3 regions of the Paraburkholderia sp. EB58 genome follow, and region 3 is predicted to be linked to each of the others. Evidence: riboswitches for the same ligand, from Rfam matches in the RefSeq annotation. Region 3 holds a riboswitch; each other region holds the start of a gene.
The links. A riboswitch is a leader RNA that binds a small molecule or an ion and turns the genes downstream of it on or off. The one in region 3 is predicted to bind ZMP and ZTP.

Region 1 (9,550 bases), on a different contig from region 3:
ACTGGATGGATGTACCGCGACTCGCGTCCACCTTTCCGCGTGCAAAGATTGAGCCGGATAATATTTTTGTTAAAGACGGGAAGATATACACGACGGCCGGCGTGACGGCGGGAATCGATCTGTCTTTGGCGATGATCGAGGATGATTTCGGACGGGCGATGGCGCTGGATGTCGCGAAGTATCTGATTGTCTATTTGCGCAGAGCAGGAGGGCAGTCCCAATTCAGTCCTTTGCTTGAGTCACAAGCCGCCCCCGGATCGCAAACCGCCGTGCTGCAGCAATATATGCTGGACAACCTCGACGCTGATCATACTGTGGCTTCGCTAGCCGGGCGCATCCACATGAGCGAGCGCAACCTCGCGCGGACCTTTACGAAGGAATGCGGCGTCACGCCAATGACGTTCCTCAATAATGCACGTATCGATGCAGCTCGACGATATCTGGAAGGATCGGATCTCTCGTTGCGCGACATCGCACTTCGATGCGGCTTCGATGGTACCGATGGCTTCCGCCGGACGTTTTTCCGTCGGCTGCAAATTAATCCGTCTGACTATCGAGATCGGTTCAGGTCGCAGGGCGGCAACCATGAAGTGGAAGATCCGCGCTCGAACTCTGTCGAGTCGGTCCGACGCATCCCCTCAAACCCCCACACCCAGCAGGCTTGATTTATTGAATGGATAGTCATAATATCAACTTCCATGACCCAGGCCGCCACACTGAAGAAGACCCGCACCACGAGCGCCCGAGGGCGCCCGCGTGAGTTCGACACCGCCACGGTGCTCGAGCACGCAAGTGAGGTATTCTGGCGCCACGGCTATCACGCCACGTCGATCGACGACCTCTGCAAGGCAACCGGCCTATTGCGCGGCAGCCTGTACGGCGTGTTCGGCGACAAGCACGGCATCATGCTGGCCGCCCTTGATCATTACGCGGACGGTTCGATTGCCCGGCTCGCCGAGCGTCTGAACGCGCCACTGCCTCCCATGGAGGCGCTGCGCAGCGCCATCCTGCATTACGCCAAGGCAGCATCCGGGCTGGCGACTCGGCGCAGTTGCCTGATTACCAATACCACGCTGGAAATGCAGGCGGACGACGACGCGCTGCGCGAGCGCATCGCCTCGATCCAGCGCCGCATGGCCACGCTGCTTGCAGCCGCGGTGATCCGCGGCCAGGCGAGCGGGGCATTCAGTTCGACGCTCGACGAAAAAGCGGTCAGCAATTTTCTGCTGTGCATTATTCAGGGGCTGCGCGTACTCGGCCGGGTAGCACATGAGGAACGCGAGTTGACCGCCATCGTGGATGTCGCGATGCGTGCCCTCGTGTAATTTTTTTGCCTAATTATTGAACGAATGGTCATGAATAGCGAATGCGTCAAATCCTCGCCGGCGGCCTTCGCCGTTCCCGGACGGGCCGTGGGTGGCGCCGCGGGCTCCGCTTGCTCGGCCGGGGCGCCGCCGCGTTTCGAGCGTCAGGGGCTTGCGCTCGCCGTGCTGTTCGTCGGGGCGTTTCTCGCGCCGCTCGATTACTTCATCGTCAATCTCGCGCTGCCGGCTATTCACACCGGGCTGGGCGCCGCGGACGCGCAGTTGCAGCTGATCGTCTCGGCCTACGCATCTGCGTACGCCGTGCTGCTGATCACCGGCGGGCGCCTCGGCGACCTGTACGGACGCCGCCGCATGTTTATGACCGGCATGGCCGGTTTCGTGATCTCGTCGGCACTCTGTGGTCTGGCGCCGAACGGACACGTGCTGGTGCTCGCCCGGATCGTGCAAGGCATCGCAGCGGCGGTAATGGCGCCGCAGGTGCTGGCGACGGTTCGTGCGGTCGTGCCGCTTTCCCAGCAGACCCGGGTCATGAGCTTCTACGGCTTCGTGTTCGGGCTCTCGTCGATCGTCGGACAACTCGGCGGCGGCGCGTTGATCACGTACCGGCCGTTCGGCCTCGACTGGCGCATCATTTTCCTGATCAACATTCCGGTCGGCATCCTGGCGTTCATCGGCACCTGGAAGTTCGTGCCGGAAAACCAGCCGGCCGTGCGTGCAGGTATCGATCTGAAGGGCGTGGGTCTGCTTTCGCTGTTGCTGCTGCTCATCATCTATCCGATGACCCACGGCCGTGAAGCCGGCTGGCCGGCCTGGACGTTTGCGATGTTCGCCTTGAGCGTGCCGGTGTTTGCGCTCTTCATCGCAACCGAGCGGCGTGTCGAGCGCCTCGGCGGCCACCCGCTCGTCGATCTGCAACTCTTCCGCAATCCGGCATTTGCGCTTGGCCTCGTGCTCGCGTTCCTGTTCTATTGCAACAGCGCCTTCTTCCTGACCTACGGCATCTTCCTGCAGACCGGTTTGCACTGGACGCCGCTGGCCTCGGGCGTCGCGATCATGCCGTTTGCGATTGGCTTCGTGGTGGGACCGCTGACCTCGCCCGCGGTGGTGCGGCGCATCGGCGGACATGTACTGACGCTTGGTTTTTCGATGATGACGGTGGGCTTCACGCTGACCGGCTGGTCGGCCACCCAAGCCCCCGCGCCGGATCTGCTGTTCTACTGCGGGCTGGTGTGCGCGGGCGTCGGTCAAGGCCTGCTGCTGCCGTCGATCATGCGGATCATCCTCACGGAAGTCGCGCCCGAGAAGGCAGGCTTGGCGTCGGGCGTCGCCTCGTCGACCTTGCAGATCGGTTCGGCGTTCGGCACGGCCGCCATCAGCGGCGCGTTCTTCGGCGTGCTGGGCGGACGAGCGACGCCCCATGCCTACGCCCATGCCTTCCAGTACAGCCTCGGTATCAATGCGCTATTGATGCTGACGTGCATTGGCCTGAGCGTTCTGCTGGTGCGCCATCAGCAGGTCGCGCTGCGCCGCGCCGGGTAATCTGTGCAATACCCTGACCGATTCCGGGTATTGCACTGCACCGTATTAATGCAGCCGGCTTCGCGGTCCGAGAAATTCATGGGTGATTGGGTCGTTTATGGATGGTTCCGACAATAATTGATCTGATTAAACGAAATGATTCAAAACGATTTCAATGTCTGACAAATTATCCCGGCATCTTTTACGTTGGCATATTAGGACTCACGTAAATTGTTCCCCGTCGCGCGTCTGAAGACGCGCCCGCAACCCCTGTAGGCTAGGGGTTTGGCCGTATGAGCATTGTTTCGCTCAGCGAGCCGATGACCGCATTCTGATTCCCCGCTGTATGAAAACGGTATCAATAAAAATCACTTGCAGACCGTAAATTCGATTGTTAATCTTGGCAAACTTTTTAAATCTTTCGCCAGCCACCTGTCTGAGACAATGGGTTAAAAACTCCAACGCTTTCATCCCGGGGATTGATATGTTGACCGCTACCCTCGATGCTTTCGATACACCGTCAATCGCGCCGCTCAATGTCGGCGATGTGGTCACGCTCAAGTCGGGCGGCCCGCGCATGACGGTCACCTATGTCGGGCCCGTCGCGCTGACTGCGGGTGACTGGGTGGTTTGCCAATGGTTCGACGAGTACGGCGAACTGCGCCAGGAGATGTTCGAGCAGGAGCAAGTCCGGCTCGAACCGCGCTCCATCCCGCCGGGTTCGGTGCATCTGGGCCGTTTCACCCGCGTGGCCCATTCGGGCTGATACGCGCCGGTTCACTGATTCGTAATCTCACGCCCTTGGGGGCGCGTGTACGGCTTTGGCCATTTCTGTGGTCGAGGTCCAGCCGAGTCCCGCGTAAAGCGGGCGCCCCATCTGCGTGGCGTGCAGAATCGCATACGGCAAGCCTCGCTCGCTAAACGCCGCCTCCGCCCGATCCATCAGCATGCGCGCAATACCGCGTTGCCGGTGGCTCGGTTCCACATAGACATTCAGCACGTAGCCGCGCCGGTCCTGTTCCGGATGCAGCGGATGCGGTGGCCAGTCGATTTCCATCAAGCCGATGCCGGCCACCGGCGTGTCGCCGTCGAGCGTGATAAAGCCGAAATACGTGCCGTCGACGAGGCGTGGCTGCAGCCAGGTACGAAAGGCGGGCGTCATCCGATCGAGCACCGCTGGTTCGCGTCCGGCCTCGCGGAACATCTCGTAGCGATGGCGGCAAATCAGCTCGAGGTCATCGGCAACCAGCGCCCGCGTGTGCAGCATGCTCACCGCCTCGCTTCGGTGGCCATGCGTACCGCCAGGCCCGCGAGCACGGTGCCCATCAGCCAGCGCTGAACCAGGATCCATGCGGGGCGCCTTGCGAGGAACACCGCAATAGAACCGGCCATGAGCGCGACAATCGAATTGACCGTCAGGCTAAACGCAATCTGCACCGAGCCGAGCACCAGCGACTGCTCCAACACATGGCCGTGTTGCGGTTCGATGAACTGCGGCAACAGCGACAGATACAGCACCGCGATTTTCGGGTTCAGCAGGTTGGTGACGAATCCCATCGCAAACAGCTTGCGTGGGCTGTCGGCCGGCAGGTCGCGCACCTGAAACGGCGAACGGCCGCCCGGTTTGACCGCTTGCCACGCGAGCCACAGCATATACAGCGCGCCGCCGAAGCGCAGCGCGTCATACGCAAACGGCACGGCGAGCAGCAGGGCGGTGATGCCGAGCGCGGCGCTCAACATATAGAAGACGAAGCCGAGCGCCACGCCGCCTAGCGAAATCAGACCCGCGGTGCGGCCCTGGCAGATCGAGCGCGAAACGAGGTAGAGCATGTTCGGGCCGGGCGTGAGCGCCATCCCGAGCGAGACGAGACCAAAGGTGAGCAGCTTCGCGAGTTCAGGCATGGCAGGGCTCCTTGGAGATTGATGCGGCTGATGTAGCTGAGGCAGCCGAGGCAACAATACCCAGGCGCGCGGCGGTTCGCGAGATTGGTGTCGCGGTCCGCGTTTCCCGATGGTGGCCCATCTTCAAGCGCCAGTTGCGCGGACCGGACGATTATTCCATGCGTGACGCGGAGCGGGCAAATCGGACTGCACGCGGGCGGCTCCTGCGCCGGTGGTCCCCGGTCGGAGTCTCAGCGGTCGCTCTTGTTCCGCGTTGCGCGGTTTTGTACGCGCTGGACCAGCATCACGGAAAAATTGCGCATCCTGACGACGCGCCGCGTTTGCTCCACTTCGACGGCGACGTCCTTCGGCGGGTTCGGCTGCAGCGCCCAATAGAGCGCCGCGAGCCAGCCGAAGCCGGTCCAGCCGAGGCATGCGTTGAACAGCGCGAGCGTCAGCAGGTCATGGCGTTTGCGCCGGTCGGCGAGGATGGCCGGCAGGAAGTACAGCCCCAGTGCGATGACTGCGGCGACGGCTTGAATGACCGTGCTGGTTCCCATCGCGGTTCTCCAAGCGTAGTTGGAACCTTTCAATTGTCGCGCGAATGGGAGATTTGCGCAGCGCGCCGTCCGTTTTAGCGTGAATCGACCCGGTCAAGACGAGGCGCAGTCGCAGTCCATCGGCGCCATCATGCTGCAGCGCCGCGAGACGGCATGGCCGAACGGGGGACTTCAGGCCGGCACCGTAGAGGTCTATCATGTGCGTTTTGACCGACCGACCGGACAGCCAACATGATTTCCGACGACACCCAGCAGACGAGGCAGATCAATCACGACACGCTCCGCGAATTTGTGGACCGCAAGTGGAACGACGAGATCGTGCCGGCGCTGACCGACTATATCGCCGTGCCCGCCAAGAGCCCTGGCTTCGACGCGGACTGGGCCAAGCACGGCTTTATCGACCGCGTGGTGACGGACGCCGCGCAGTGGGCGGAGCAACAGCCGGTCAAGGGCCTCAAGCTGGAAGTGATCCGCCTGCCGGGCCGCACGCCGGTCATCTTCTTCGAGACGCCGGCCACGCGCTCGGGCAGCGCCGAGACCATCCTCCTCTACGGTCACCTCGACAAGCAGCCTGAATTCGACGGCTGGCGCAACGACCTCGGCCCGTGGACCCCAAAACTCGAAGACGGCAAGTTGTACGGCCGCGGCGGCGCGGATGACGGCTATGCCATCTACGCGAGCCTCACCGCACTCGCCGCGCTCGACGCGCAAGGTGTGGAGCGTCCGCGCTGCGTTGGCCTCATTGAAACCTGCGAGGAGTCGGGCAGCTACGATCTGCTGCCGTATGTCGACGCGCTGCGCGAGCGCCTTGGCAAAGTGGGGCTGGTGGTATGCCTCGATTCGGGTGCCGGCAATTACGATCAGCTGTGGCTGACCACGTCGCTGCGCGGGCTGGTCGCTGGCGACCTCGAAGTCCATGTGCTCGACGAAGGCATTCACTCGGGCGGCTACGGCGGCATCACGCCGTCGAGCTTCCGCATCATGCGGCAACTGTTTGATCGTCTTGAAGACGCATCGAACGGCAACCTGCTGCCGAAGGGTTTCCATTCTCCGATTCCGGCCGATCGTTTGCGTGAAGCGGAGGCCACCGCCCACATTCTGGGTGACGACGTCTGGAAGAAGATCCCGTGGGCGTGCGGTCAGGATGGCCGCCAGGTGCTGCCCACCACTACTGATCCGAAAGAGGCGCTGCTTAATTCGACGTGGCGTCCGTCGCTGTCGGTGACGGGGGCCGCCGGGTTACCGGCCCTCGCCGACGCGGGCAATGTGCTGCGCCCGCGCACCGCATTCAAGCTGTCGTTGCGCTTGCCGCCGCTTCTCGATGCGGTCAAAGCGGTCGCGGAACTGAAGGCGTTGCTCGAGTTCGATCCGCCGTACAACGCCAAGGTCACCTTCAGGCCGGACGCCGGCGCGGCCACCGGCTGGAGCGCTCCGGAGCTTGCACCGTGGCTCGCGACGGCCCTCAATGACGCGTCACGCCAGCATTACGGCGCGGATTGCGCGTACATGGGGCAGGGCGGCACGATCCCGCTGATGAACGTGCTCAAGGAAGGCTTCCCGCACTCGCAATTCATGGTGTGCGGCGTGCTCGGACCGAAGTCGAACGCGCACGGCCCGAACGAGTTCCTGCATGTGCCGTATGGCAAGAAGCTGACGGCGGCGGTTGCCGATGTGATTGCCGCTGCGCCTTGAGGGTTTTGAGCGTCTTATGACCGATCCCCGCCCTGCCTACCCGTCTCCGCTCAGAATTCCGTCCGAAACGTTGCACGACTATGTGCGGGCAATCTGGGAGCAAGCCGGCAGTGCGCCGCGTGAAGCCGAACTGGTTGCCGACCATCTGCTGGCCGCGAATCTCACCGGTCACGATTCGCATGGCGTGGGGATGATTCCGCGTTACGTGGCCTCGTTGCGCGATGACGAACTTAAGCTCAACCTGCACGCACAAGTGGCGCGCGACGCAGGCGCGGTTCTGACCATCGACGGCGGCAAAGGCTTCGGCCAGGTGGTTGCCTATGAGGCGATGGAGCACGGCATCGAGCGCGCGAAACGCCTCGGCATCTGCGCGGTGGGCCTGCGCGGCGCGCATCATATTGGCCGCATCGGTCACTGGGCCGAGCAATGCGCGCATGCCGGGCTCGTCTCGTTTCACTTCGTAAACGTGGCGGGCGATCCGCTCGTTGCGCCGTTCGGCGGGACCGACCGCCGCATCGGCACCAATCCGTTCTGCGCCGCTTTTCCGCGCAGCGGCAAGCCGCCGCTGGTGCTCGACTTCGCTACCAGCGCCGTGGCATTCGGCAAGGTCCGGGTCGCGTATAACCAGGGCAAGCAGGTTCCGCCCGGTGCGTTGATCGATCACGAAGGGCAGGCCACGATCGAGCCGAAGGCGATGATCGAGGAGCCCGCCGGGTCGCTGCTGCCATTTGGCGGCCACAAGGGCTTCGGACTGGCGGCAATGTGCGAGATCTTCGGCGGTGCATTGTCCGGCGGCTTCACGACTCATGCGGATACGCTGGGTACCAACCACGCCATCATCAACTGCATGCTGTCGGTGATCATCAATCCTGTCGCCTTCGATGCGCCGAACGCCGAGGCTGAGGCCGATGCATTTGTCGAGTGGGTGAAGGCCTCGCCACTTGCCGCGGGTACTGAACGCATCCAGGCGCCTGGCGAACCCGAGCGCGCGACGCGGGCAGAGCGCGAGGCTCAGGGCGTGCCCATTGACCCGGCCACCTGGCAGCAGATCCACGATGCAGCGCTTGCAGTCGGCATGCCGGCGGTGCAAGTCGAGCGCTGGTTCCGGCATCTGCAATAACAACGACCTGCCTGCGGAATTAGAGTTGGGGCTGCCCGTTCGTTGTGGGCGCCACCACCCGCCAATGATGTCGGTTAGCCAATCGGGCCCGTCGCGCATGCTGCGACGGCAACGAATTGGCGGCCCGTCCCTCCATCAATCAGCGTACCCCTGCTGCCACCTCTCCTCGCCATACCCCCGCATCCCAATCACCGCTCCAAAATAACCTCAAGCAGTATTTTCGATTGCATTGCCTGGCAGTAAATAATTACCGTCTGCTTCAACATCGGCAATAAATTCCGTATTCGAGCACACATCGACCTGCCGATGGGCTTTGACACGTCAATTTCGGTGCGCTTTTTCACGGGGCAATCGTTTGCATATTTCGGACTGCTCCCGTTTCAAACTTCCTCGGTCACCCCCATGCCACGGGCTTGCAAGGACAACTTGTGTTCGTCCGTTAGGCAGGCCGCTCCCAGCTGATTGATGTCTGCTTTAGGCTCGTCCTGCATCACCGCCGTTTAACTTTAAAGGACCGATACAAAATGAACCTTCATAATCATCACGCCTGCCGTCCGTTCCTCGAAGCTGGTAATTTGTCTCAGATTTCCGCTTACTACGAGGAGGGGCGCAACGTCATGTGGATGATGTTGCGCGCGCAACCGCGTCCCTGCTTTAACCTCGAGTTGGTGCACGATATTCTTGGCCTCGCCCAGGCCGCACGCGATTCCGGCCTGCCGATCGATTTCTGGGTGACAGGCTCGTTGATCCCGTCGATCTACAACGTCGGCGGCGATCTCGACTTCTTTGCTGATACGATCCGCTCCGGCCGGCGTCAGGCATTGATGTCGTATGCCCGGGCCTGTGTCGATTGCGTGCATGCCGCCGCCCGCGGTTTCGATACGGGCGCCATCTCGATTGCCATGGTGGAGGGGACCGCACTGGGGGGCGGTTTCGAAGCCGCGCTTGCGCATCATTTCCTGCTCGCGCAGAACGACGCCCGCATGGGTTTTCCGGAGATCGCGTTCAACCTGTTCCCAGGCATGGGCGGCTATTCGCTGGTCGCGCGCAAGGCCGGTATGCGCCTCGCGGAAGAGCTGATCGGCGTCGGCGAGTCGCATACGGCGGAGTGGTATGCGGGCAAGGGGCTCGTCGATCAGTTGTTCGAGCCGGGCGAGGCCTATGTGGCGACGCGGACCTTTATCGACACGTTGCGCCCGAAAATGAACGGCATCCGCGCCATGTTGCGGGCGCGCCAGAGGGTTCTGCAGCTCTCGCGTGCCGAGTTGATGGAGATTACCGAGGACTGGGTGGAAGCCGCCTTCACGATCGATGAGAAGGATCTGGCCTTCATGGAGCGGCTGGTCATGTTGCAGAACCGCCGCACCTCGACGATGCGGCAGACTAGCGCCAGCATAGCCTGAGCCGGGCGCGGAAGCTCAGGCGATCAACCTGAGCTTCTGCCTGTCACGCAG
Region 2 (9,550 bases), on a different contig from region 3:
CGCGCAAGCCGTAGACGGGTGTGCCGAACGGCGGCGCCTGATCAAGTCCCGTTGGCAGTGAACTGACCTCCCCCGGGGCACCCGCTTCGATAAACTGGGTCGCGCGATAGAGCGCCGACGCCGCGTCGATCCGGTGCGAACGCGCCACATGACTGCGATACGAAGGGACCGCGTACACCACCAGTATTGCGCCGATCGCCAACGCAATGATCAATTCAAGCAGCGTGAACGCCGATGCATGAGACTTCATGTCGGTGGGCCCTCAAAACGGCCGGGCGGTGACCCGCCGCCAGTGCTGTTCGGTCTTGTCGCCATCCACGACCAGTTCCAGTTGCACCCAGGCCTGCGACTCCAGGGTGCGGCCGAAGCCGCGCGCCGTCAGCAGATAGGCTCTGACCTCCGGACGCATGCTCAGGCGCCAGGCTTCTGCCAGGCATGGGGCGCCGAGGCGGAACCTGGCCACGATGCGACGGGCGCGAAGGCGCCGGATGCGAATGTCTGTTCAAGTTTCCATCCGGTTGGCTCGGTAGCGACTGCGGTTGTGACCGGTGCCGTACCGGCTGCGACGGCTCGAGCGCACAAGGTCAGTGCCGAATCGGCGGCATGGAAGGCCTGCAGCGCGTCGCGGAGATTGGCCGATGCGCGCGCCGCCGCCAGGGAGGTTTCGAACCACGCGGCGGAAGTGATCAGCATCATCGAAGAAATCAACAGAACGATCGGTAAGGCGGCGCCACGGGTGCGCGGGGCGGGCTCGGTCTTCAAGACGTGCTCATCTCGTTGTTGCGGATTGCCACACGCCGCCAGAATGCCTGCCGCACGCGCATGTCGGTTCCTGTGACATTCACCCCGTCGCAGTCGACGTAGCGCGAGCGCCGCCCCTGAGGCGCGCCGCGCACCAGCACGCACAAGTCCACTGCGACGATATCCGCCCATTGGCCCGGCGCGAGCGCCGATGCATCGAGCGCAGTCTGCGCGCCGGTTAGCCAGTATTTGACCCGCAGTCGCTCAATGCCCTCCACCAACGGCTGCGCAGAACCGGATTTACCATTGCCGTCGCAATACAGCTCAGACTCGCCCGTCGAGGCGCTGAGCTTCGCGTAGAAGCGATTGACGATCAACACGCGTCCCACACCGAAGGCCGTATGCCCAGCGCTCACGGCCTGGCCCAGACAATCGGTCGACTGCCCCGTGGACGACGGCCATGTGGACACGTTATCGCCGACGTAACGAATCGCGACCCCGTCCGATCGACTCGTCAGCGCTTCGCAGGCAAGGTTGTCGTCGGCCCCTGTGGGCCTCGCGGCAGAGCATCCGAACAGGGTGGGCTTCTGTTGTGGCTGAGGCAGGTCCGCCGGCACAAAGCCGGTCATCTGAATTTGCTGGCCGATCAATGTGAGCGCCGTCAGGCCGGCTTCGCGAATCTGGATCGCGTCGCCAGCACGGCCGAACGCCGCGCGTTGCGAACGGTACAGGGAGACGGCACCAGTGGTGACAACGAGCCCCAGCGCCACGGCAATGACCAGTTCGACGAGCGTATGCCCCAGCGGAAGAAACGTACGCTGCTTCATTTCACGAACGCCAGGGCAACGCACGCGAGGCCAGCGGCAACCGCGAGATCGCCGCACGATTCGGGCTTGTCGATCACCTCGCCCGGCGTTCGCAAAGCGGCCACGGCCGACCACGTCACGCGAGCGAATGAGACCCCGCCGCCATGCTGGCTGGTCGACGCATCGCCCTGTGGCAATAGACTCGCCGCGCGGGCGCTCCATTGCCGCACGGCAGCGTCGCCGCCCGTCGGCACGCGCGAGGCTTCGGCGACGGCATCGGCCACGAATACCGCGTGTTCGCGCAGCGCTGCGGCGCGAGCCTCACGCGCAATCCACAACTGCGAGGCGATCAGGCCGAGAGCCGTCACTGCGGTCAGCGCGACCGCGAGCATGACCTCGATCAACGATGCGCCGCATGACCTGCTGACTCGTATGCTTTTCATGACGTCGCTCCACAAGCGCCATCCGCGATGCGCGGCCGTCCACCCGCAGCGATACGTATGCAGCGCCGCCAAGGTTGGCCTTGTGTGGCCCGTGATGGGAATTGCGGCGCAATGTCGAAGCTGCGAAAGCTGCCGATCAACTGCCCCGCGGGCGGCGTAAAGGTGAGGTTCGTCTGTGTGCCGGCAATACTCACTGCCGCGAGTTCGGTCTGCGCGCGCAACACTGTGGGCGTGGGCATCCCGCTGCGCTCGACCATCACCGCCCAACCGCACGACCAGTCCGCCACCCCAACACGGCAAGCCTGCCCCGAGGCAAGACAGCGGCGCGCCGCATCGACCCGGCACACGGTCACGCGCACGCCTCGCCGGACTGCCTCGCTGCGCGCGTAGGACAGCGTTGAAAGCAGCGCCCGGGCTCGCGCATCGACCTGGTCGCGCACGTGCCAGGCAACGAACGACGGCGTCGCCATTACCGCGATCATCCCCAGAACGGCAACTACGACAAGCGTTTCGATCAACGTGAAACCGCGGTAGCACACGCGCGGTAAATCGGCATCCTGCTTCATCTGCATTCCTTAGCTTCGAAAGAATGCAAACAATTTACCCAGACGGAAGTGCGTCAACAATCGGCCGAATGGCCAGGTGGCGAGCGTGGGACATCACCCGCAACAATGTCGGTGTGACGGATACAGAAAGGGAATATCGATGCGATTACGAGAACATTCAGCGCTTGCGGGGCGGCTTGGGAGGCGTGGCCGCGCGCCGAAATTCTTCGATGACGTCTTCGAATTCAGACACGTCTTCAAAACGACGGTACACAGAGGCGAAGCGGACGTAGGCAATCGTGTCGAGCTCGCGCAGCTCGTTCATCACGAGTTCGCCGAGGCGCTCGCTGCGCACCTCGCGCTCGCCACTGCCCAGCAATTGATATTCGATGCGGGCGACAGCCGCGTCGATCGCGTCCGCAGCAACCGGACGCTTTCTCAGCGCCAGTTGCATGCTCGCAACGATTTTGCGGCGATCGAATTCGGTGCGGCTGCCATCCTTCTTGACGACCGACGGCAACGCCAGCTCGACCCGCTCATACGTCGTAAAACGTTTGTCGCAGGCCGGACAGCGGCGGCGCCGGCGAATCGCGGCGCCGTCCTCGGATACGCGGGAGTCCACGACCTGCGTATCGTCGTGCCGGCAGAAGGGGCAGCGCATCGTCGCTTACTTGTAGACCGGGAAGCGCTTGGTCAACTCGGAAACCTGCGCACGCACGCGTTCGATCGTGGCGGCATCTTCCGGGTTGTCCAGCACGTCGGCGATCAGGTTACCTACCTGCTCCGCTTCCTTCACGCCGAAACCGCGCGTGGTCATGGCGGGCGAGCCCAAACGCACACCGCTCGTGACGAACGGCTTTTCCGGATCGTTCGGAATCGCGTTCTTGTTGACCGTGATGTGCGCCGCGCCAAGCGCCGCTTCAGCGGCCTTACCGGTGATGTGCTTCGCACGCAGGTCGACCAGCATCACGTGGCTTTCGGTACGGCCCGAGACGATGCGCAGACCGCGCTTGACGAGCGTTTCTGCCAGCACACGGGCGTTGTCCACGACCTTTTGCTGGTATTCCTTGAATTCCGGCGAGAGCGCTTCCTTGAACGCAACGGCCTTGCCGGCGATCACGTGCATCAGCGGACCACCCTGGATGCCCGGGAAGATGGCCGAGTTGATCTGCTTCTCGAACTCGGCCTTCATCAGGATTACGCCGCCGCGCGGACCGCGCAGGCTCTTGTGGGTCGTAGTGGTCACGAAGTCGGAGTGCGGCACCGGGTTCGGATAAACGCCGGCGGCGACGAGACCCGCGTAGTGCGCCATGTCGACCATGAAGTAAGCACCGACCGACTTCGCAATCTTCGACAGACGCTCGAAGTCGATGCGCAGCGCGAAGGCCGACGCGCCCGCCACGATCAGCTTCGGCTTGTGTTCCTGAGCCAGCTTTTCAGCCGCGTCGTAGTCGATGTCTTCCGCTTCGTTCAGGCCATAGCTGACGACGTTGAACCACTTGCCCGACATGTTCACGGGCGAGCCGTGCGTCAGGTGACCGCCGTGGGCGAGGCTCATGCCCATGATCGTGTCGCCCGGCTTGAGCATGGCGAAGAATACGCCCTGATTCGCTTGCGAACCCGAGTTCGGCTGCACGTTTGCCGCTTCAGCGCCGAAGAGTTCCTTCACGCGGTCGATCGCGAGCTGCTCGACGATGTCCACGTATTCGCAGCCGCCGTAGTAGCGCTTGCCCGGATAACCTTCCGCGTACTTGTTGGTGAGCTGCGAGCCTTGTGCCGCCATGACGGCCGGGCTCGTGTAGTTTTCCGACGCGATCAGTTCGATGTGGTCTTCCTGACGGCGATTTTCCTGCTCAATCGCCTTCCAGAGTTCAGGATCGACGTTGGCGATGGTGCTTTGGGCTCTGTCAAACATACGGGTTCCGTTGAGTGTATTCAGGTTGACCGGATCGTGCGCCGAATTTCGTGCAGAAAGCGTAGTAGGTACGCGGCGCTGCTGGCGGCCGGGCCAGCCCTGACGTGGCGGATGAAGATAAGCCGCACACGCGAGGCAGGACAGCCACCGGCGGCGCAGATGAATGCGCGCGGATCACGGCTGCCCAGGCGAACGGCAAAACGGCACCCTGCGCTTCACGGTGGGTCGCTCCACCTTGAACCTGTTTGGTTCTATCGCCAGTCACGCAGGGATGAGCGCGTTAGTGTATTGGAAGCGCCTCGAATAGGCAACCGGGTCGCCGCCCGGCCCGCCCGCGCGGCGAAAGCCGTTGCCACAAGCGTCGGCGCCACTCGCCATGTTCCCGCCGCCGCGATTTCATCAGACGTAGGCATACTCACCACCCGGTGGCAAACGTCCGATGAAAGCGTCGCGCAAGCGGCAGCCGCCGACACGCCCGCCGCTCATGCCGACGCGTACCATCCGGCCACGGTCCGCTCATCAGCCACCTCCGGCACTTCCGCACGCCTAAAGGTAGTTCGCTGGGACCAAGGTCATTCTTGCCGCAGCGCCGCATTGGAAGTAGGCTTGGCACCTTTCCTCTCTCCCCACCAGGAACCCGCAATGATCGTCTTCGTTACCGGAGCGTCCGCCGGATTCGGCGCCGCCATCGCCCGTACTTTCGTCAAGGGCGGCCATCGCGTCGTCGCCACCGCGCGCCGCAAGGATCGTTTGCAGGCGCTTGCCGACGAACTGGGCGAGGCCCTTCTGCCCTTCGAACTCGACGTGCGTGACCGCGCGGCCGTCGCGGCCGTGCCCGCCACGCTGCCGGAAGCATTCGCCGCCATCGACGTGCTGGTCAATAACGCAGGCCTCGCGCTCGGTCTTGAGCCGGCGCAGCGGGCGAACCTCGATGACTGGCAGACCATGATCGATACCAACTGCACGGGGCTCGTGCAGGTCACCCATGCGCTGCTGCCGGGTATGGTCGAGCGTCAGCGCGGCCATGTCTTCAATCTCGGCTCAGCGGCCGCCAACTGGCCATACGCGGGCGGCAACGTGTACGGCGCCACCAAGGCATTCGTGCGCCAGTTCAGCCTGAACCTGCGCGCCGATCTGGCCGGCACGCCGCTGCGTGTGACTGATGTCGAGCCGGGCCTGTGCGGCGGCACGGAGTTTTCGAACGTGCGCTTTCGCGGCGACGATGAGAAAGCGGCGAACGTCTATCAGAACGTGCAGCCGCTGACGGCCGAGGACATCGCCGACGCGATCTACTGGACTGCAACGCGCCCGGCACACGTCAACGTCAACACGATCGAACTGATGCCGGTTGCGCAGTCGTTCGCTGGGCTGTCGGTGCATCGCGGTTGAACGCTTTCGCCCGGAGCGCCACCCCTCAAAATCACGTCGGCGTGTGCGTTCCGGTAAAATGCGCGGCATGAATATGTCCCCCAGAGAATCCGGCGCCGAAATCGGCTTCACCTGGCCCGTTCGCGTGTACTACGAAGATACCGATGCCGGCGGCATTGTGTTCTACGCGAACTATCTGAAGTTTTTCGAACGGGCGCGCACCGAGTGGCTCCGCGCGTGCGGCATTGAACAGGATCGTCTCGCGGAAGAAACGGGTGTTCTGTTCATCGTGCGCAGCACCGCGGTCGATTATCGTGCGCCCGCCAGGCTTGACGATCTCATCAAAATTGTCAGCCGCCCTGAACGAATTGGCCGCGCGTCGGTCGATTTCTCCCAGGAGGCCTGGCGCGACGGCACGCTGCTTGCTACCGGGACCATTCGGGTCGGCTGTGTCGACCGGGTAGCGCTGCGTCCTGCCGCCATTCCGGCACCGGTTCTCGCCGCATTGCGGCGCGGGCCGAAGGTTACTGCACCCCGCGTGTCAACGGACAACGCCTGAACATCGTTGTTACGGGGCCAGTGAACTCGTATCGATCAAGCAACACAAAGCATGGTTCGGCCCGCGGTTTGCCGATGCTTCCGGTTTCCCCACGGCAAGCTTCGACGGACCTTGCAGCCGGACGCCCCCTTTCGGGACGTTACAGCGAACCTATATGAACACTACACAAGATCTGTCGATCATTTCTCTCGTTCTTAATGCGAGCCTGCTGGCCCAGGCAGTGATGGCACTGTTGCTGCTGCTGTCGCTGCTGTCGTGGACTTTTATCTTCCGCAAGTGGTTTGCGATCCGCCGTGCACGCGCGCAAACTGAACGCTTCGAACGCGATTTCTGGTCCGGCGGCGACCTGCAGGCGCTCTATCAAAGCGCGGCGAACAACCGCCATACGATCGGCGCACTCGAACGGATTTTCGAATCCGGCATGCGCGAATTCCTGAAGGGTAAGGAAAAGCGTCTCAACGACCCGGGCCTGATCCTCGACGGTGCACGCCGCGCCATGCGCGCAGCGTTCCAGCGTGAAATGGACGTGCTTGAGGCCAATCTTGCGTTCCTCGCCTCGGTAGGTTCGGTCAGCCCGTACATCGGTCTGTTCGGCACCGTGTGGGGGATCATGAACGCGTTTCGCGGCCTCGCTAACGTCCAGCAAGCCACGCTCGCCAACGTCGCGCCCGGCATCGCCGAAGCGCTGACCGCGACGGCAATCGGCCTGTTCGCCGCCATTCCGGCAGTGGTCGCCTACAACCGTTACGCGCACGACATCGACCGTCTGGCGATCCGCTTCGAGACCTTCATCGAAGAATTCTCGAACATCCTGCAGCGTCAGGCGCACTAAGGAGTCCACGATGGCCGGTTCCTCAAGTCGCTCTTCCAGTATGCGTGGCGGCCGTTCGCGCCGCGCGATGGCCGATATCAACGTCGTGCCGTATATCGACGTGATGCTCGTGCTGCTCGTGATCTTCATGGTGACCGCGCCGCTCGTCGCACCGTCGATCGTCAATCTGCCCACCGTCGGCGGTGCCTCGCCGCAACAGCAAACACCGCCGGTCGTGGTCAATATCCGCGCAGATGGCAACATGAACGTCAAATATAAAGACGACAATGGCGCCATGCAGCAGGAAAGCATGACGCGGCAGGATCTGGACAGCTTCGTCACCGACCGCGAGCAGTCGCATCCGGATCAACCGGTGGTAATCGCCGCTGACAAGACGGTGAAGTACGAAGCCGTGATGAACGTGATGTCCGACCTGAAGGCTCGCGGCGTCAAGCGCGTTGGCTTGCTCGTCAAATCACAATGATCCGCAAGAATTCCGCCCGCCCGCTCCAGCCACCGCGTGAACGCGGCACCTGGCGAGCCTTTGCGCTCGCGCTGGTGATGCACGTGCTGCTCGGATTCTTCCTGTACCACGGCATTCAATGGCAGAACAGCACGCCCGCAGGCGCCGAAGCCGAATTGTGGACGGACGTACCTGACGTGACAACGCCGCAGCCGCCCCCACCTCCCCCGGTGCGGGTAGCCCCGCCTCCACCGTTGCCTGACGAGCAAGCTGATATTGCGCTGCAGGAAAAGAAGCGTCAGCAACAGGAAGCCGCACGTCAGGCGCAGCTCGCCGAGCAACAACGGCAGCAACAGTTGCAGGCCCAGCAGGAAGCCGAGGCAAAGCGCCAGCAGCAACTGGCAGCCGACCAGGCTGCGCAACTGGCCGCCCAGAAAGCCGCGGCAGCGAAGCTGAAGCAGCAACAGCAGCAGGCTGACAAGCTCAAGCAGCAGCAACTGGCTGAGCAGCAAAAGCAGGATCAGTTAAAGCAACAGCAACTCGAAGACCAGCAAAAGCAGGCGCAGGCTGACGCGCAGAAGAAGGCTGATGCGCAGAAGGCGGTGAAGGCCGCGAAAGCAGCGGCAGATGCGGCGCAAGCGAAGAAGCTCGATCAGGAGCGTCGGGCGCGGCTTGCGCAGATGCAGGGTCTGGCGGGCGGCGAAGGCTCAACGGGCAACGGTCTGGCCAAGAGCGGCACAGGTAGTGGCTCGGGCGGCACGTCGACGTCGCCGGGGTATGCAGACAAGGTCAGGCGAATGGTGCGCCCGAAGATCGTGTGGTCTGGCGACACGCAAGGTCTGGAAACCGTAGTTTCGGTCCATTGCTCGCCTTCCGGCACGCTGTTGAGCGCGACGGTCACGCGCAGCAGTGGCAACCAGCAGTGGGACGACGCCGCGCTTCGGGCCGTTCAGCTCACCGATCCGATGCCTGTCGACACAGACGGTAAAGCACCTGGAAGCTTCTTGATTACTTTGCGACCAGCCGGTTGACAGCGACGCCGGGGCCTCCCGCCCAGCGCGGCGGCCCCGGGAACGAATTGAACGTTTCCGGGTCTGTCTGCTGTCATAGAGTGTTAGAAATCTGATTTTTTGGGAATCCATACAGCATGAGTTTGATGACCAAGCTAGGCCTGCGGACTTTGGTAGCGTCGTGCCTGATTGCGGCCGGCGGCGCTGCGCACGCGCAACTCAACGTCCTCGTCACGGGCGTCGGGTCCACCCAATTCCCCATCGCAACGGCGAATTTCGCCAATGAAGCGAACTCTCCGCAACAGGTCAGCACAATCGTGCGTCAGGATCTGCAGCGTAGCGGGAAATTCACGAACATCGACGCCGGCAGCACGCCCGTGTCGGAAACCGATTCGGTGGACCTCGGCAGCTGGAAGGCCAAAGGCGCCAACGCGTTCGTGTCCGGCAGCGTGAACCGTCTGCCCAACGGCCAGTACGAAGTGCGCTTCAAGCTGTACGATACGGTCAAGGGCGAAAGCCTCGGCGGCCTCGTGCTGGTCAGCCCCGAAAGCGGCTTGCGGATGAGCGCGCACAAGGTGGCCGATTACATCTACGCCAAACTGCTGGGCGATCGCGGCGTCTTCGCCACCCGTTTGTCTTATGTCATCAAGACCGGCAACCGGTACCAGTTGCAGATTTCCGATTCGGATGGCCAGGACGCGCACATCGCGTTGTCGAGCCCCGAGCCGATCATCTCGCCGGCCTGGTCGCCTGACGGCACGAAGGTCGCTTACGTATCGTTCGAAAAGAAGAAGCCGATCGTCTACATCCACGATCTGCCCACCGGCCGTCGCATCGTCGTATCGGACCAGAAGGGCAACAACAGCGCGCCCGCCTGGTCGCCGGATGG
Region 3 (9,550 bases):
CGCTGTTGAGCACAATGATCCATCTCAGCGTTGTAGTGCTGTGGTTGCTGCTCTTTGCCCGAGCGTTTTTCCTGCAAGGCGTGGTGGCGTGGTCGACGGGTATTGCGTACGTGGTCTACGACACCTTGCTGCTCGTGTTTGTCACGGTCAAGACGCTGCCGCTCATGCGATCGCCGACGCCGCTCGATCCGGCCGCGAACCCGCGCAGCTTGCCGAGCATGGGCGTGATCGTCGCCTCGCATAACGAAGCGGCGGTGTTGCCGGTCACGCTCGCCGCGCTGCTGCGGCAAACGCACGGCCCCGCGCAGATCGTGATTGCCGACGACGGCTCGACTGATGGCACCGGCGCGCTGCTAACCGGGCGCTTTGGCCTGACAGCGGCGCCGGACGGTGAACTGAGCGCACCGAGTAGGCTTCACCCGAACCTCTATTGGCTGCGGGTGCCGCACGGCGGCAAGGCGCGCGCGCTGAACGCGGCCATCACGGTGATGACCACGGAAACGGTGATGACCGTCGACGCCGATACGCTGCTCGACGACGACGCCACCTATGCGATGCGGGTGGCTTTCGCGGACGAGCCGAAACTCGTGGCGGCGGCGGGCATCCTCGTGCCTGTCTGCGGCAAAACCGTTTCGGGGCGCGTGTTCCAGTGGTTCCAGACTTATGAGTACATGCGCAACTTCATCGCCCGCTTTGCATGGATGCGCGCCGACAGCCTGCTGTTGATCTCGGGCGCATTCGCCTCGTTCAAGCGCACGGCACTCGTCGACGTGGGCGGATTCGACCCGCAGTGCCTGGTGGAAGACTACGAGCTGATCCATCGGCTGCGTCGCTATTCGGTCGATCATGGGCTCGGCTGGGATGTGCGGGTGGTGGGCGACGCACAGGGACGAACCGATGCGCCCGGCACGCTCGGCAGTTTCCTGCGGCAACGGCGCCGCTGGTTTGCGGGCTTTTTGCAGACGCAATACTGGAATCGCGATATGACGGGCAATCCGCGCTACGGCACGCTCGGTATGCTGATGCTGCCGGTCAAGGCGATCGATACGATGCAGCCGATCTACGGCCTGACCGCCTTCGTGCTACTACTCGGCTTTTTGTTCGGCGGGCATGGGACGCTTGTGCTGTCGATTTTTAGCGTAATCGGCGCCAAGATTGCCATCGATCTGGCCTTCTATGTGTGGTGCATTCATCTGTACCGCCGCTGGACCGGTCAACGGGTTGGCTCGAACCTGGGACTGGCCGTGGTGGCGGCGATTGTCGAACCGTTCACGTTCCAGTTGCTTCGCCATACCGGCGCCCTGATGGGCTGGTTGCACTTTTTACGCGGTGGCCGCGTGTGGGGCGCGCAGCGCCGCTCGGGGCTGGTGGCGCCTGACGAGAGCTGACCGGCTCGCGCAAGAGACGGCGAAGGACTAAGGATGGGCGTGCGATCCGCGCCCACGCTGCCACATCCATATGTGCGCTGCAGCACCGCTGGCGGGTTGGCGGGAAACCCTATGTATTGTTATTGTCAGAAACATTGATCGCGCACCTTCTAGTAGACTGACTTCCTACGCCGGTTTCCCCGTGCAAGTTACGGGCCCACCCAGATTTCAGACTACAAGGAGGCGTCGCCCATGCATGTAGTTCCTTCGCTGGACAGCACCACCATCGATGCGCCTACCGAGGCACCGGCCGAAGCGGCCGATGACCTATCCACTGAGGCGCTCAGCGGCGCGCCTGTGCGCGATCTGCGCCGCGTCCCAATTCACCCCGATTACTGGTATCCGCTTGCGTGGTCGCACGAGGTCAAGCGCGGCAAGGCGCACGGCGTAACGTTCGCCGGCGAGCCGATCGTGCTGGTGCGTACCGAGTCGGGCAAGGCGTTCGCGCTGGAAGACCGCTGCGCGCACCGGCAGGTGCCGCTGCACGGCGGGGTGGTGGACGGCGAAACGATCCGCTGCTGTTACCACGGCTGGACCTACGATTGCACCGGCCGCTGCGTCGACATTCCGTATCTGGGACGTGAGCGTTTGCCCAACGGCGTGCGCTCGTATCCGTGCCGCGAGGAGCAGGGTCTGATTTTCGTGTTCCCCGGCAATCCCGCGCTGGCGGAGGAGCGTCAGTTGCCGCCGCTCGCCTCGTTGGGTGACAAGGCCTACAAGACGCGCCGCTTCGGCCGAGAAGTGAAGTGCCATTATTCGTTCATGCATGAAAACCTGATGGACATGAACCATCAGTTCCTGCACCGCAAGCAGATGGGACAGATGCGGGCGCGTTCGCTTGGACGCCGGCGCGGCGACGACTGGGTCGAGGTGGACTACACGTTTGCGCGTATGGCCGGCGAACAGCCGATTGGCGAGGCGCTGGTGTTCGGGCAAAGCCGTAAAGGTACGCAAGGCGCGGACAAGGACGTGATGACCATCCGCACCCAGTACCCGTATCAGACGCTGCAGATCCGCACCTCGGACTCGACGCTGGTGATGAACCTGTGGATCGTCTATGTGCCGGTCGATGCCGAGCAGCGCACCAACCGCACCTTTGGTCTGCTGTCTATCCGCAAGCCGGGCGTTCCGGTCCTGCTGGATATCGCCTGGCCGCTGCTGGTCTGGTTCACCGAGCGCATTTTCAAGGAAGACCGCTGGATCGTCGAACGTGAACAGGAAGCGCACGACCGGCAAGGGGCGGACTGGAATCACGAGGTGTTCCCGGTCATCAACGAACTGCGTGCGCTGCTGCGCGAGTGCGGCGCGCCGCCCGCGGCCGGTCACTTCAAGGGCGTGAGGATTGGGCCCGCCGAGGCGACGACGTAACGCGGTCTGCCCCCGGTCCCTTTACCTTGGCCTCGCCGTCCGGCACCCTGAAATCTCAGGGTGCCGCAGTCCGCGCGGTGACAGGCTGCTCAGGACTCTGCATTCCCACATTTACTCACTCTCGCGAATGCCGGCCTCGTTCAAACTGGCTCCGCGTTCGATGCCGGCGGCGCGCCTCTGCTGCAGCCACGGTCCGGCGATCGACGCGGCCGCTCCGATCGTCCCCATTGTCAGCGACAGCAGCACGATCAGCAGGCCTGTGTGCCCACGTCCGGCAAATACGCCCACCAGCAGGCCCGCGAGCGGCTGGGTGAGGTTGTTCAGCAGGATGATGACACCGGTGGTTTTTCCGTAGTCCTTGGCCGGAATAATCTTTTTCCGGGCGCTTCGGATGTAGACGTTGAACATCTTGTCGAAGCCGATAATCAGCACGAAACCCAGCGCATAGCCCCACGGACTCGCACTCGCACCGGCGATCACACCGCCGAGGCAGATTGCCAGAAACGCCAGCAGACCCAGCGTCTTGCTGGAAAACGAGGCGCGGGCGATGGTCAGCAAGATCAGCACGGTGGCAATCGCGCCGATGGTCTGCAGCACGGCGTAAAAACGCCCCGATTGATGATGGATGCCGGTGACCATGGCGGCTGAGGTGGCGAGCGTCACGCCGATGACGAGATTCTCGGCGGCGGCCAGCAGGATGACTTTTTTCAGACCGGGCAGATGCACGACGTGCTGTACGGCGGTGCGCAGTGGTTGCGTCCAATGACCTTGAGGCGGTTCCGGTGCAATGGCCTGAAAGCCGCTCACGCGTTGCCACAGTACGAATGCGCCGTCGGCGACCAGGAACAGCGCACCGGTAGTGGCCACCACGAACTCCCAGCGCCACCAGCCGAGCAACAACGCCGCGGCCATGGGGCCGAGCACCACGCCGAGCTGGTCGGCCAGCTGCGAGACGGCCAGTACGCGCTCGAACTTGTGAGCCTTGAAGATCTGCGGGAGCATGACTTCGCGCGCTACGAAGCCCTGGCTCGTAAGGATGCCGCAGCAGGCGGACAGCGCAATCAGCCAGCCGATTCCGCCCCACCGCGCATAGCCCAGCACCCCCGCGATACAGACGACGGCGCGGTACGTCTGGCTGATACGCATCAGTTTGAGCGGGGAGAAGCGGTCACTGAGTGCGCCGAACAGCGGGAAGAACAGATAGCGCGGCAACGCCTCGAGAAAGAAGGCGATGCCTGACCACGATACCTTCTGGGTCGTCTGGAATACGACCAGCGGGACCAGGAACAGCAGAATCTGGTCCGCCAGCCGCGCAAAGAAAAGCGAGCAGAAAAAGGCCTGGTGGTTGACGCGCACGGAATTATCGCCTGTTGGTCACCGCGTTACGGCTGGGCAGCCGGAGCTTGGCGGGCAGACTGAAGGATACCCCGAGGTACGGCTTGTCCTGGTGGCGTGGTCGTGAGTTAAAATGGCGACCTACGTGACTGGCGAGAGAAGATGGATCACCATCGGGAAGCGTAGAGGCTAGACCGCCGTTCGCCTGGGCATCTTGATCGTTCTCTTTGGAGACTTCCGATGACTGCCCTGATTTCTACCCCGCGTTTTACCGCTTCCACCGTGTCGCCAACATTCCCTCATCTGCGCGGCCTCGTACTCGCCCACCATTGCGTCCACCTTTTGCAGCGTAGCGGCCATGACACCGCAATGACCAGGAGCTGAGCTATGGACAACTCTCTGAAATGCGTAATCCTGGATGGCAAAGCGGTTGCGGCGCAGGGTGAACACGAGCTGTCCGCGCGAGTTGCCGCGCTCAAGGCAAGGAATGGCGGCCGTACACCGATACTGGCCACCATTCTGGTCGGTGACGATCCCGCCTCGGCCACCTATGTGCGGATGAAGGGCAACGCATGCCGGCGCGTCGGCATGGACTCGCGCCTCGTCGCATTGCCTGCCAGCAGCACCACCGACGAGGTCCTCGCCGAGATCGACCGGCTTAACGCGGATCCAGACGTTCAAGGGATCCTGTTGCAACACCCTGTCCCCGCTCAGGTCGACGAGCGCCGGTGTTTCGACCGCATCTCGATGCTCAAGGACGTTGATGGCGTGACGAGTCACGGCTTCGGCCGGATGGCGCTCGGCGAGGCCGCGTTCGGCCCTGCCACGCCCACTGGCATCATGCGGCTACTCGCGCACTATGGGATCGAGCTCGCCGGCAAGCGCGCGGTGGTGGTCGGACGCAGCGCAATTCTGGGCAAGCCAATGGCACTGATGTTGTCGAATGCGAACGCGACGGTCACCTTGTGTCACTCGAAGACCGTGAATCTCGAAGCTGAAGTGCGGCGCGCGCAAATCGTCGTGGGCGCCGTGGGCAAGCCGAAGTTCATTCCCAATCACTGGATCAGCGACGGCGCGGTCGTGATCGACGCCGGCTACCATCCTGGAGGCGTCGGCGATATTGACCTCGACGGACTGACAAGCCGGTGCGCGGCAGTGACGCCCGTGCCCGGCGGCGTCGGGCCGATGACGATTGCCACCCTCATCGCGCAGACCGTCGACGCTGCTGAACTGGCATATGCTCAACCCACCGGTCAAACCCAAACCGATTGACCAAAAAATCAACGCGCGCTAGCATCGTCCCATGACCTTCGCCGCCCTCTCTCTCTCCCGCTTCATGCATGCATGCTGTCAAAGCCTGCCAGAGGGAGCTTGCGTCTAGCGCGTCGCGTTACGTCACATCTGAGCAAGTCCCCGATGGCCACCCGTTGAAAAACCGGTGGCCTTTTTGTTTTTTGGCGCTTCCCACCACTCACCCTACGGCAATTCAATGGCTCTCGCCTTGTACGATACCTGGTCGCGCGCTGTGCGCCCGTTCACTGCTTTGCAACCAAGCCACGTGGGCCTGTACTGCTGCGGACCGACGGTGTACGACCACGCGCATATCGGCAATCTGCGGACCTACGTGTTCGAAGATGTGCTGCGGCGCGTTCTCGCGCTAAACGGCTACGAGGTGCGGCACGTCGTCAATATCACCGACGTCGGCCATCTCGTCTCCGATGCCGATGAAGGCGAAGACAAGATGGAAAAAGGCAGCCGGCGCACGGGCGCATCGGCTTGGGAGATTGCCGAACGCTATACCCGTGCATTCATGAGCGACTGGCAAGCGCTCAACCTGTTGGAACCCACGGTCTGGTGCCGCGCGACGGACCATATTGCGGAGCAAATCGCCTTCATCGCCGAGCTGGAACGCAATGGCTATACGTACCAGACGAACGACGGCGTGTACTTCGACACCAGCAGGCAGGACGACTACGGCTATCTGGCGCGTCTCGATCACGCGGGGTTGCAAGCCGGCAAGCGGGTGGCTTTAGGTGAGAAGCGGCGCGCGACCGACTTTGCACTGTGGAAATTCAGTCCACCCGATTCGACGCGGCAAATGGAATGGGACAGTCCATGGGGACGTGGTTTTCCGGGCTGGCATATCGAGTGCTCGGCGATGTCGGCCAGGTACCTGAGCCCCTGGTTCGACATTCACTGCGGCGGCGAAGACCACATTGCCGTGCATCACAGCAATGAGATTGCGCAGACGCAGGCTTGCCACGGTACACGGCTTGCCAACTTCTGGATGCACGGGCACTTTCTGACAGTCGACGCGGCCAAGATGTCCAAATCGAGTGGCGACTTTTTGCGCCTGCAGAGTTTGATCGAGCGCGGGATCGAGCCGCTCGCCTACCGCTATCTTTGCATGAGCGCGCATTACCGCAGCAAGCTGCGTTTCAATCATGAGGCGATTGGGGCGGCACAAGCCGCGTTGGACAGGCTGCGCAAAGCGTATGCAAGCTGGCCTGCCGGCGGCACGGCGGATGGGGGATATGTTGCGCGTTTTAACGCCGAGATCAATCAGGATCTGAATCTGCCGCGCGCGCTGGCCATCGTGTGGGAGGTAGTGCGAAGCGATCTGCCGGCGGCGACGCGACGGGCGACGGTTGACGCCTTTGAACCGGTGCTTGGCTTGCGGCTGGCGGAGTGGCAGGCGAATGCGTTCGAGATTCCGGCGGATGTCACCGCGCTGGCTCAACAGCGTGAGAAGGCTCGCGCCGCTAAGGACTGGGCCGAGTCCGATCGGCTGCGTGAGACGTTGAAGGCGGCGGGTTGGCAGGTTGAGGATGGTGCAGGCGGGCAACGGTTGAGTCCGATTGATGCGGCGAAGTAATGCGGCACCGTCTAGCAAGTCAACTGTAGGCGGACTGCGCTACGATCACTGCCTCCCGCTGCGTGATCTCTCGCCGTCCTCCCAAGCAGCATAAACAACGATTCCAACCATGTTCCGCACATGAAAAGCGCTCGCGCCTTCTTTGACCAACTCAATCAAGACTATCTGGAACTGCATCGACTGGAAGGCGATCTCTACTGGTTGACCCATACAGGTCAGAGCGACGAGCACGACGCGTTGGGTGCAGCTGGGCTCGCCCGTAAGACCTTCCTCGCGGACCCGCAGCGGTTAGCGCAGATCCGGGCGCATCTGGCGAGGCTTGAGGCCGCCACGCAGTCTGTTGAACGTGACCCGCTCCTGACCGGCTTGCGCGGCTGGGTCGAGGTGTTCGAATGCAATTCGTTGGGCAACGAGCGCGCGGCAGCATTGCTTGCTGAGCTGATCAGACTGGATGCCGATCTGTTTGCGCGCCGCCAGGCATACACAATGCATCACGTGGGCGCGTCGGGACGCAGCGAGCAGGCGTCATCCGGTGCGCTGCGCGCGAACCTCGCATCCAACCCGGATGAAGCTGCGCGCAAAAGCTCGCACCATGCTTTGCATGGACTCGAACCCTGGTTGCTGGAAAACGGCTTTCTCGAGATCGTAGCCAAGCGCAATGCATTGGCGCGCGAACTCGGCTATCGCGACTTCTTCGAATACCGGCTGCGTACCAATAGCAGCATGAGTCCCGAGCAACTCTTTGCGGTCTTTGATGAGTTCGAGCGGAATACTCGAGACGCGCATTTCGCGTCGTTGGACCGCATCGTTCACGAGTACGGTGAAGAGAGTCTGCAGCCGCATAACCTGGCTTACAGACTACGCGGCGGCTCGGCGCAACAAGCCGACGCGTACTTTCCTTTTAGCAAAGCGCTGGAGCGTTGGGCGGAATCGTTCCGACGGCTTGGCGTGTCTTATCGCGGTGCGCGGATCGAGATTGATTTGCTGGACCGGCCGGGCAAGTTTCAAACGGGCTTCTGTATAGCGCCTACGCCGAGCTATCACGACGACGTCAGGGGTTGGGTGCCAGCGGACGTGCGTTTCACTTCGACGGCGCGCCCGCAACAAGTCGGTGCGGGACTGCAGGGCATCAACGTGCTGTTCCATGAAGCAGGGCACGGCGCGCATCTTTCGAATGTGACGCTCAATTCGCCCTGTTTTTCGCAGGAATTCGCGCCTACCTCGCCCGCGTTTCTCGAAGCGCAGGCGAAGTTTTTCGACGCGCTGCCGGGCGACCCTTGCTGGATGCGACGATACGCGCACAATGTGGCCGGCGAGCCGATGCCTGACGAAATGATCCGGGAACGTGTCGAAACACGTCAGGCATTTCGCGCGTACACCGAGCGGCGCGACCTGGTGCCGACGTATTTCGAACGGGCGCTCTACGCCATGGAGGATGCGCAGCTCACTGTCGACTCGGTACTCGGTCTGGCGCGCTCCGTCACACACAGAATTCTCGGCGTGCCGCATCACACCGACTATGTGCTGACCACGCCTCATCCCATCTATCACGACATCGCGGTCTATTACCACGGCTATCTGCTGGCGAAGATGGCTGCGTCGCAGACGCGCGCTTATCTGATGCGCTCGCTCGGCTATATCGTGGACAACCCCGAAGTGGGGCTGCTGCTCACGAAACATTGCTGGGCAACGGGCAACAGTTTGACGCTTGATGAGACCTTGCGGAATATGACGGGGGAGGTTTTGAGTTCGTCGTATCTGGCGACGGAATGCAATCGCTCGCCACGGGAAGCGTGGGCGCTGGCGCAAGAGGCCTTCGAGCGGGCGGATCGTGCAGCGCCGTTTATGGCTAGGGATGAGGGCGACCTCGATGCGTCGATAGCCATTGTGCACGGCCCGCAATGCATTGCGACCAACGAGGAATCGTTGCCGGCTATGTATGCGGCATTTGAGGCGTGGATCGAGCGGCAGGCGCAGGCTGCTTAGTGCTTGAGGCGGCATGGAATTGACCGGAGGCGGCATGACGCGCTTCCGCTTTCGATAGCAGACCTCACATAACACTTGTGCCAATTTCAATGATCGATTATAAAAACATATCTCGATCACAAGTCGAGACAACGCTTATCTAACGTTCACTCGCGGAGGATGCTATGTCACCGTTAAACGTAATGCCGCACTGATTTCCCTACCTGCCACGCGGAACGCACCGCCTTTCATTGGCAGGCACTCGTCGCTTCGCGCATTTCGCCGCACCTGCTCCCGTCTCTCGTTTCACTTCGCTTTAGCTCGCCGTTCTGCTCCCGCGCGACCACCGCCACGTTTCACGTTATTGAGCGCTCGTGAGCCTTCGCCTGGCGTTCCACCGCCAGGATAAACACCGCCGTCCAGACTCGACATCGCTCAATCGAGCGGCCTGACCAAAGTCGTGGATGACGCACGCCTGTTGGATTCGTTCGTGACTCTTGCTTGGGTCCACGCGAGTTTGTGCACGCCTGTGCGTCGCAGGGCAGCCTGAATTCTCCATTAATAGCGAAGCAGAGATGAA

Region 1: linked by a shared signal. The riboswitch ahead of P3T40_RS12685 (LysE family translocator) and the one ahead of P3T40_RS37730 (tetrahydrofolate dehydrogenase/cyclohydrolase catalytic domain-containing protein) in region 3 are both predicted to bind ZMP and ZTP.
Region 2: linked by a shared signal. The riboswitch ahead of glyA (serine hydroxymethyltransferase) and the one ahead of P3T40_RS37730 (tetrahydrofolate dehydrogenase/cyclohydrolase catalytic domain-containing protein) in region 3 are both predicted to bind ZMP and ZTP.

Annotation. Positions count from the first base shown of each region.
Region 1 covers NZ_JBNDMQ010000007.1:128,410-137,959, reverse strand. Annotated here, with positions in the region: gene P3T40_RS12710 (GlxA family transcriptional regulator) at 1-665, shown strand, start outside; gene P3T40_RS12705 (TetR/AcrR family transcriptional regulator) at 699-1,325, shown strand; gene P3T40_RS12700 (MFS transporter) at 1,356-2,864, shown strand; gene P3T40_RS12695 (YodC family protein) at 3,328-3,609, shown strand; gene P3T40_RS12690 (GNAT family N-acetyltransferase) at 3,637-4,110, opposite strand; gene P3T40_RS12685 (LysE family translocator) at 4,113-4,745, opposite strand; ZMP/ZTP riboswitch at 4,797-4,893, opposite strand; gene P3T40_RS12680 (superinfection immunity protein) at 4,976-5,284, opposite strand; gene P3T40_RS12675 (M20 family metallopeptidase) at 5,516-6,976, shown strand; gene P3T40_RS12670 (malate/lactate/ureidoglycolate dehydrogenase) at 6,993-8,096, shown strand; gene P3T40_RS12665 (crotonase/enoyl-CoA hydratase family protein) at 8,621-9,499, shown strand; gene pdeR (cyclic di-GMP phosphodiesterase) at 9,515-9,550, opposite strand, start outside.
Region 2 covers NZ_JBNDMQ010000003.1:194,311-203,860, forward strand. Annotated here, with positions in the region: gene P3T40_RS06025 (type IV pilin protein) at 1-250, opposite strand, end outside; gene P3T40_RS06030 (hypothetical protein) at 263-409, opposite strand; gene P3T40_RS06035 (pilus assembly PilX family protein) at 412-762, opposite strand; gene P3T40_RS06040 (PilW family protein) at 759-1,568, opposite strand; gene P3T40_RS06045 (type IV pilus modification PilV family protein) at 1,565-1,990, opposite strand; gene P3T40_RS06050 (GspH/FimT family pseudopilin) at 1,987-2,556, opposite strand; gene nrdR (transcriptional regulator NrdR) at 2,714-3,196, opposite strand; gene glyA (serine hydroxymethyltransferase) at 3,203-4,450, opposite strand; ZMP/ZTP riboswitch at 4,626-4,725, opposite strand; gene ydfG (bifunctional NADP-dependent 3-hydroxy acid dehydrogenase/3-hydroxypropionate dehydrogenase YdfG) at 5,093-5,839, shown strand; gene ybgC (tol-pal system-associated acyl-CoA thioesterase) at 5,898-6,377, shown strand; gene tolQ (protein TolQ) at 6,532-7,209, shown strand; gene tolR (protein TolR) at 7,220-7,672, shown strand; gene tolA (cell envelope integrity protein TolA) at 7,669-8,682, shown strand; gene tolB (Tol-Pal system beta propeller repeat protein TolB) at 8,799-9,550, shown strand, end outside.
Region 3 covers NZ_JBNDMQ010000041.1:11,295-20,844, forward strand. Annotated here, with positions in the region: gene P3T40_RS37715 (glycosyltransferase family 2 protein) at 1-1,388, shown strand, start outside; gene P3T40_RS37720 (Rieske 2Fe-2S domain-containing protein) at 1,620-2,795, shown strand; gene P3T40_RS37725 (MFS transporter) at 2,907-4,151, opposite strand; ZMP/ZTP riboswitch at 4,266-4,348, shown strand; gene P3T40_RS37730 (tetrahydrofolate dehydrogenase/cyclohydrolase catalytic domain-containing protein) at 4,518-5,402, shown strand; gene cysS (cysteine--tRNA ligase) at 5,620-7,005, shown strand; gene P3T40_RS37740 (M3 family metallopeptidase) at 7,126-8,991, shown strand; partial or broken gene valS (valine--tRNA ligase) at 9,546-9,550, shown strand, end outside.